Regions from separate parts of the Bradyrhizobium sp. UFLA05-108 genome, predicted to be linked through region 1. Evidence: riboswitches for the same ligand, from Rfam matches in the RefSeq annotation. Region 1 holds a riboswitch; the other holds the start of a gene.
What was found. Region 1 has a riboswitch for cobalamin ahead of SO140_RS01935 (energy-coupling factor ABC transporter permease). Riboswitches for the same ligand answer to the same signal wherever they lie in the genome.

Region 1 (3,783 bases):
CCGTCAACATCGATAGCTGGGCGATGGATCGCGCGACGATCGAGCATCTCGTCAGCCGCGGTGCGAACGCCGATCTCGTGCTGGCCGAGGGTTCGATGGGCCTGTTCGACGGCGTCGCCGCGCGCGGCGTCTCGGGGACGGGCGCCACCGCCGACATCGCGGAGATGATGGGCTGGCCGGTGCTGCTGGTGATCGATCCGTCCGGCCAGGCCCAGACGGCGGCCGCGATTGCGACGGGCTTGCGGGATTTCCGCAGCGGGGTGGGTCTCGCCGGCGTCGTGCTCAACCGCGTCGCGAGCCCGCGGCATGAGGACCTCGTGCGCCGCGCTTTGGCCGATGCGGGCATTGCCGTGTTCGGCGCGCTGCCACGCCACGCCGAGATCAGCGTGCCGAAACGGCATCTCGGCCTGGTGCAGGCGGAGGAGCAGACGGAGATCGGTCGCCTGATCGATGAGGCCGCGCGCTTCGTCGGCGAGCACGTCGATCTCGACGCCGTGCTCGGCGCGGCATCTGCATGGACATCGCAGCCAATCACGAATCGGGTTAACGTCACGCCGCCAGGCCAGCGCATTGCGCTAGCGCGCGACGCCGCGTTCTCCTTTGTCTATCCGCATATGCTCGAGGCTTGGCGTGCTGCCGGTGCGGAGATCCTGCCGTTCTCGCCGCTCGCCGATGAGGGACCCGATGCAAGCGCCGATGTGTGCTGGCTGCCCGGCGGCTATCCGGAACTGCACGCCGGCCGTATCGCCGCGAATGCGCGCTTTCGCGAGCGCTTGCGCGCCTTCGCCGAGACGCGGCCGGTCCACGGCGAATGCGGCGGCTACATGGTGATGGGCGCGGCCTTGACCGATGCCGACGGCGCGCGGCACGAGATGCTTGGCCTCTTGGGCCTGGAGACGAGCTTTGCCAAGCGCCGCATGCACCTTGGCTACCGTCTTGCCGAGCTCGCAGCGCCAATGCCGGGACATCAGCCCGGCGCGCGCCTGCGCGGTCATGAATTCCACTATTCGACGATTCTCGCGCAGCCTGATGTATCGCTTGCGATCGTGCGTGACGCGACGGGCGCAACCGTCGCGGAGACCGGATCGCGACGCGGATATGCGACGGGCACCTTCTTTCATTTGATTGCGGAGGACCGGTGAGCGGCTTCGTCTCCTTCATCTCCGCCGGCCCCGGCGATCCCGAGCTTTTGACGCTCAAGGGCGCGGCGCGGCTGCGCGAGGCCGACGTCGTGCTCTATGACGATCTCGCTTCCGGCACGATCCTCGAGCTTGCCCGACCCGGCGCCAATCTGGTGGCAGTCGGAAAACGCGCCGGCCGGCCCTCGACCAAGCAGCAGCACGTCAACCGCCTGCTGGTCGATTATGCGGCGACCGGCGCGCGCGTGGTGCGGCTGAAATCCGGCGATGCCGGCATCTTCGGCCGGCTCGAGGAAGAGATCGAGACGCTTCGGGCGTCGGGGATCGGCTACGAGATCGTGCCCGGCGTCACCTCGGCCTGCGTCGCGGCGGCGCAAGCCGGCATCCCCCTGACCCGGCGGAATACCGCGCGCCGGGTGCAGTTCGTCACCGGGGCCGACGTGACCGGGCAGCTTCCGCAAAATCTGAACTGGACGGCGCTGGCCGACCCGGATGCGACGACGGTGATCTATATGGGCCGGCGCACGTTCCCGGAACTGGCCACCAAGCTGATTGCGCAGGGTCTTTCGCCGGAAACGCCCGCGCTGTTTGCGGAATCCCTGGGCCGCGCCGACGAGCGGCTCGTCCGCACCACGATCGCAAAGCTCGCCGAAGAGCTCGCGCAGGCCGTGCCCGCGACCACCGCCGCCGTCATCCTGTTTGGCGCACTAGCGGGAGAATCGTCGTGATGATGTCCGCAGTTGCCGTTCGACCCTTGACGCCCGGCTTGCGAAAGAGGCACACAAGAGGGGCATGGTGCTCGATGCGGCGCAAAGCGCCGGAGCATAATCGGGAATGGGGGTGGGCGGACCCAGTTGCGGCGCCCCAAACCCCAGCCGCCCCCGCGACTGTAAGCGGTGAGGGGCTCCGATCCGCCACTGGGCCGCAAGGCTCGGGAAGGCCGGAGATCCCCTTCGATCCGCGAGCCAGGAGACCGGCCCTGCACGTTTGGACGCCAAGGCCGTCGGGTGTGACGGCAGGAAGGACTTGAACCATGCATATCGAACCAGGAATCGTGACGGGCGCCAAGCTCGTGTTGAGTTACGCAACCGGCATCGCCACTGGCGGCGTTGCGCTGAAGCTTACGGCGGAGACCGTGCGCGAGCAGGGCGTCAGCTCGTTTGCGGTACGGACGGCTGCGACCACCGCGCTGGTCTTCACCTTCTTCGAGATCCTGCCGCACTTCCCGGTCGGGGTTTCCGAGGTGCACTTCATCCTCGGCTCGACCCTGTTCCTGCTGTTCGGCGCGGCGCCGGCGGCCCTTGGTCTCGCGCTTGGTCTCTTGCTGCAAGGCTTGTTCTTCGTGCCGACCGACCTGCCGCAATACGGCATGAACGTCACCACGCTGCTGGTGCCGCTGTTCGCGATCCAGGCGCTCGCGACCCGCATCATCCCCCGCGACACGGCCTATGTCGACCTGCAGTATCGTCAGGCGCTGGCGCTCTCGACGGCGTATCAGTCGGGCATCATCGCCTGGGTTGCGTTCTGGGCGATCTATGGCGCGGGCTTTGGCGCTGCGAACCTCGCCAACATCGCGACCTTCGCCGCGTCCTATGCGCTGGTCATCGTGATCGAGCCGCTGGCCGATCTCGCCGTGCTGGCGCTGGCAAAATCGCTGCGTGGCGTCACCGCGCCCGGCCTCGTCACCCCGCGCCTGCACAACGCGGCGTAGAGATGAGCTGAGGGGCGGCCGTTCATGGTCGCCCTTCACACTCGTGATGGTCACGCTCTCCCTGATAGGTATCGGTTGCGGCGATCCCGAGCAGCTCACGCTTGCCGCGATCCGTGCCATCAATGCGGCAGATCTCGTGCTGATTCCGCGCAAGGGGACGCAGAAGTCCGATCTCGCCGACCTGCGGCGGACGATTTGCGCCGATGTGCTCACCAACAAAGAGACGCGTATCGCGGAGTTCGACTTGCCGGTGCGTGACGCCGGCGAAGCTGACTACCGCAAGGGCGTCGACGACTGGCATGGTGCGGTTGCTGCGACCTGGTCGCAGGCGATCGCGGGACATCTCGCACATGATGGCCGCGTTGCGTTGCTGATCTGGGGCGACCCGTCGCTCTATGACTCGTCCCTGAGGATCGCGCGACGGCTTGATCCTTTGCCCGCGATCGAAGTCATCCCCGGCATCACGTCGATCCAGGCGCTGTGCGCGGCGCATGCGCTGCCGCTGAACGATATCGGCGCGCCTTTCCTGGTCACGACAGGGCGGCGACTGCGCGAAGGCGGCTGGCCTGACGGAGCCGACACCGTGGTGGTGATGCTCGATGGCGGCACGGCGTTTCAGTCGCTCGATCCGCAAGGCCTGCAGATCTGGTGGGGCGCCTATCTCGGCATGCCCGATCAGGTCGTCATGTCGGGTGCGTTGGCCGAGATCGGTCCGCGCATCGTCGCCGCACGGCAGGAGGCGCGCGAACGGCACGGCTGGATCATGGACAGCTACATTCTCAAACGCAGCGTGTGACGCGACCGCAGTCGCGTGAACGGAGGCAGGACGACATGCTCCCCAATTGGGTTTACGAGAAATGCCCGGGTATCTCGACCTCGCACCGCGAGGCGGCGATGGCGCGGCAGGCGCAACTGACCAAGCCGACCGGTGCG
Region 2 (3,783 bases), on a different contig from region 1:
ACAGACCACTGATCTCGAGCGCGATTTCGAATCCTCAGTAGTTGAGAACGTCGAGACTTCCATCTCCGGCCAAGTCTTTTCTGGATCGTGCTCCTGTTCGGGGAGGACCACAACGCCTATCTCGCCGGGAAGGCCCAGAAGACGTTCACCTAAACTTCTAACCTTACTTGTGTCAAACAGAACGACCTCGTAGGAGCTCTCATATTCCGTTTTCACTCCGTCCAAGCCATGCTTCTGCGCCATCGCAGCCCATGCGCCCAGTTCGTCAGGTTCAACTTGATCATACCACTCGTCCATGACCGCCAATTTGAGTGGCTCTCGCGCCTCGACAATGGAGTACCGCCCAGAACTACCTGCATAGCCGTGTGCAGCGTTCACATCATTCTCTAAAGCCATCCAAATAGCTTTGCCCGAATGCCCGCTTTGCCCCGCGCCGCCCCACACTCCATCCCTATTAGCATGGTTGAACTTGGTCCCCGCAGGAAGTTCCTCTATCTTGCTGCTCACCCAACCAGGATTCCTGGGTGGCACGCTTGGGTGCCTATCGTCAGGGCAACTCGGTGGCGGCTGCTGATGTTGCATGTCGAACTCTTTACACGTGCGCTTGAGTTTATCCATTGATGGCTAACGTGTTGCTGTCGCTTGGATCAATGTTAGCGCGGTCAGTTGGCCGGATCGCAGAGTATTGCACGCAATCATCGAAGCAGGCGCAGGTTTCATGGCTAAAGCAACAATGATGAGACGGCCCTTTTTCTGTTGAAGCCCCGTCTGGTTTGATTTGGGATGTCTAGGCGGCCCGCGGCGAACGGCCAAAGATGGGCCATCGGCTACAAACGCAAGAAAACTATTCGTGCGTGTGCAACTGAAATCGAATTTCAAAAACTGAATCTCGACCTGATCCACAGGCTATAAGGGGGCGACCTCAAAAGCCTGGGACAATCTCGAGCCGATTGCCGAGATCCGAACGCCCCACCCCACTTGGTGCCAGGTACGATTTTGCGATCCTCCGCAAGAGCACTGGCGTAGGACAGAGATGAAGCTGCTTGGAAGTCCATGGTGCGCGTACGCCTCATGCCCTTTGCAGAAAAGGACGATTGGGGAAGTCCGTCCGTCCATGGATTGGATCATACGATGTGCTGGTGCTGCCTTCGCGGCTCGATGGTCGACCAGGTCGTGCTAGAGCTGCTCGCGCTCGGGGTGCCAGTTATTGCTTCCGCCGCTGGTGGACTGCCGGAGCTCATACAGGATGGCGTAAACGGCTTTCTTTGCCAGCCGCGACAGATTTGCGAATTTGCCAATAGAATTGAAAAGCTTGCGCTCGATCGGAATTTGCTCAAAGGGATGAAGCAAGCTGCGAGAGCCGGCGCCGAGAGAAGCCTCGACGCGCTTAAAAAGCTTTGTCGCTATGAGCAAGGATTGAGAGCATTAGCCGGCTGTGCGAATCGACTATGGTGGCGACGATCAGAAGCATTCTTGAGCTCGTCAATACTCGATAACTGATTGGGGATGGCCGTCCGCGTGCGCCCCCCGTGAAATCAATCATTGACAGCTTGCCTCGAATATCTCCATATATGGGTGTCACGGTCCTACTGCGTCGCAAGATGTAGTGGCTAAGAGGGAAGCCGGTGAACTGCGCCTTTGGTGCGGAATTCCGGCGCTGCCCCCGCAACTGTCAGCAGCGAGCTGCTTCCGGACAACGTCACTGGTGCGCCCGCGCCGGGAAGACAGGAAGCAAGCAACGACCTGCGAGCCAGGAGACCTGCCGTGACGATCTGAACGTCCACGGGCGGGGTGTCCGGCGGTCGCTTGCACGCACCGTCCGGCAACACGTCTGCCGGCGTTCCGGCAGCGTCCTTCCTTATCGCCCCGTCCAAACACAACGCGCGCATCACGGGGCCCTTTGATGTCACTGAACCTGCACGACGCGGACACCGCTTCCGCACCCATCATCCAGTTGCGTCCACAGTCACTTGCGGCTGCTTCCAGCGAGCCGGCCATGCAGATCATCCGCCGCAACGGGAAGGTCTCGCCGTTCGATTCCGCCAAGATCGCGGTCGCAATGACCAAGGCTTTCCTCGCGGTAGAGGGCAGCACTGCGGTTGCTTCGCGCCGCGTTCACGAGAGCGTCGAGCAATTGACGGCCGAAGTCATAGCAGCCCTGATGCGCCGCGCAGGTGAGGGGCGCACCTTTCATATCGAGGATGTGCAGGATCAGGTCGAACTCGCCTTGATGCGCAGCGAGCACCACAAGGTCGCCCGGGCCTATGTGCTGTACCGCGAGGAACGGTCCCGCCAGCGCGCCGAGGAAGCGGCCGCGCAGCCGGCGCCCATCGCCGCACCGATCCTTCACGTGACGCTGCCGGACGGCTCGCGCGTCGGTCTGGACACGCGCCGGCTCGAACTGATCATCAATGAGGCCTGCGACGGTCTCGACGGCGTCTCCGCAGCCCCCGTGCTGGCCGAGACCACCCGCAATCTCTACGACGGCATCAGCCAGGACGAGCTGGCGCTGGCCTCGATCATGGCCGCGCGCACGCTGGTCGAGCAGGAGCCGAGTTATGCCTATGTCAGCGCACGCCTGCTGCTCGACAAGCTCCGCGGCGAGGTGCTGTCGCATGTCCACGGCGTTACGACGTTGGCCTCGCAGGGCGATATGGCGACGCACTATGCCGAATACTTTCCGGCCTATGTGAAGGTCGGCATCGCAGCCGAACTGCTCGATCCCGAACTCGCCCGCTTCGATCTCGGCCGCATCGCCGCGGCGCTGAAGCCTGAGCGAGACCTGAACTTCCAGTTCCTCGGCCTTCAGACGCTGTACGACCGCTATTTCCTGCATCAGCAAGGCAAGCGGATCGAGCTGCCGCAGGCCTTCTTCATGCGCGTAGCGATGGGCCTGGCAATTCGAGAGCTCGACCGCGAAGCCAAGGCGATCGAGTTCTACGATCTCTTGTCGTCGTTCGACTTCATGGCCTCGACGCCGACGCTGTTCAATTCCGGCACGCTGCGCCCGCAGCTGTCGTCCTGCTTCCTCACCACCGTATCGGACGACCTCGATGGCATCTTCAAGTCGATCAAGGACAATGCGCTGCTGGCAAAGTACTCCGGCGGCCTCGGCAACGATTGGACGCCGGTGCGCGGCCTCGGAGCCCACATCAAGGGCACCAATGGCGAAAGCCAGGGCATCATCCCGTTCCTGAAGGTGGCCAACGACACCGCGATCGCCGTCAACCAGGGCGGCAAGCGCAAGGGCGCGGTCTGCGCCTATCTAGAGACCTGGCACGTCGACATCGAGGAATTCCTCGATCTGCGCAAGAACACTGGCGATGACCGCCGCCGCACCCACGACATGAACACCGCCAACTGGGTGCCGGACCTGTTCATGCAGCGCGTTGACGCCGACGACGAGTGGACGCTGTTCTCGCCGGACGAGACGCCCGATTTGCACGAACTGTATGGGACGTCCTTCAAGGCGGCCTATGAGGCCTATGAAGCCAAGGCGAAGGCCGGTGGCATGCGTGTGTTCAAGACCGTGCGTGCGACCGACCTCTGGCGCCGCATGCTGACCATGCTGTTCGAGACCGGCCATCCCTGGATAACCTTCAAGGACCCCTGCAACCTGCGCTCGCCGCAGCGCCACATGGGTGTGATCCATTCCTCGAACCTCTGCACCGAGATCACGCTGAACACCTCTGCCGACGAGGTCGCGGTCTGCAATCTCGGCTCCGTCAACATGCTCGCCCATGTCGGAGCTAACGGTATCGACCAGGCCAAGCTGAAGCGGAC

Region 2: linked by a shared signal. The riboswitch ahead of SO140_RS22445 (ribonucleoside-diphosphate reductase subunit alpha) and the one ahead of SO140_RS01935 (energy-coupling factor ABC transporter permease) in region 1 are both predicted to bind cobalamin.

Annotation. Positions count from the first base shown of each region.
Region 1 is NZ_JBANAZ010000002.1:143,708-147,490, forward strand. Features, by position in the region: gene SO140_RS01925 (cobyrinic acid a,c-diamide synthase CobB) at 1-1,142, shown strand, start outside; gene cobA (uroporphyrinogen-III C-methyltransferase) at 1,139-1,867, shown strand; cobalamin riboswitch at 1,916-2,135, shown strand; gene SO140_RS01935 (energy-coupling factor ABC transporter permease) at 2,173-2,850, shown strand; gene cobF (precorrin-6A synthase (deacetylating)) at 2,897-3,646, shown strand; gene cobT (nicotinate-nucleotide--dimethylbenzimidazole phosphoribosyltransferase) at 3,682-3,783, shown strand, end outside.
Region 2 is NZ_JBANAZ010000030.1:89,586-93,368, forward strand. Features, by position in the region: gene SO140_RS22435 (hypothetical protein) at 1-507, opposite strand, end outside; gene SO140_RS22440 (glycosyltransferase) at 1,054-1,500, shown strand; cobalamin riboswitch at 1,565-1,781, shown strand; gene SO140_RS22445 (ribonucleoside-diphosphate reductase subunit alpha) at 1,904-3,783, shown strand, end outside.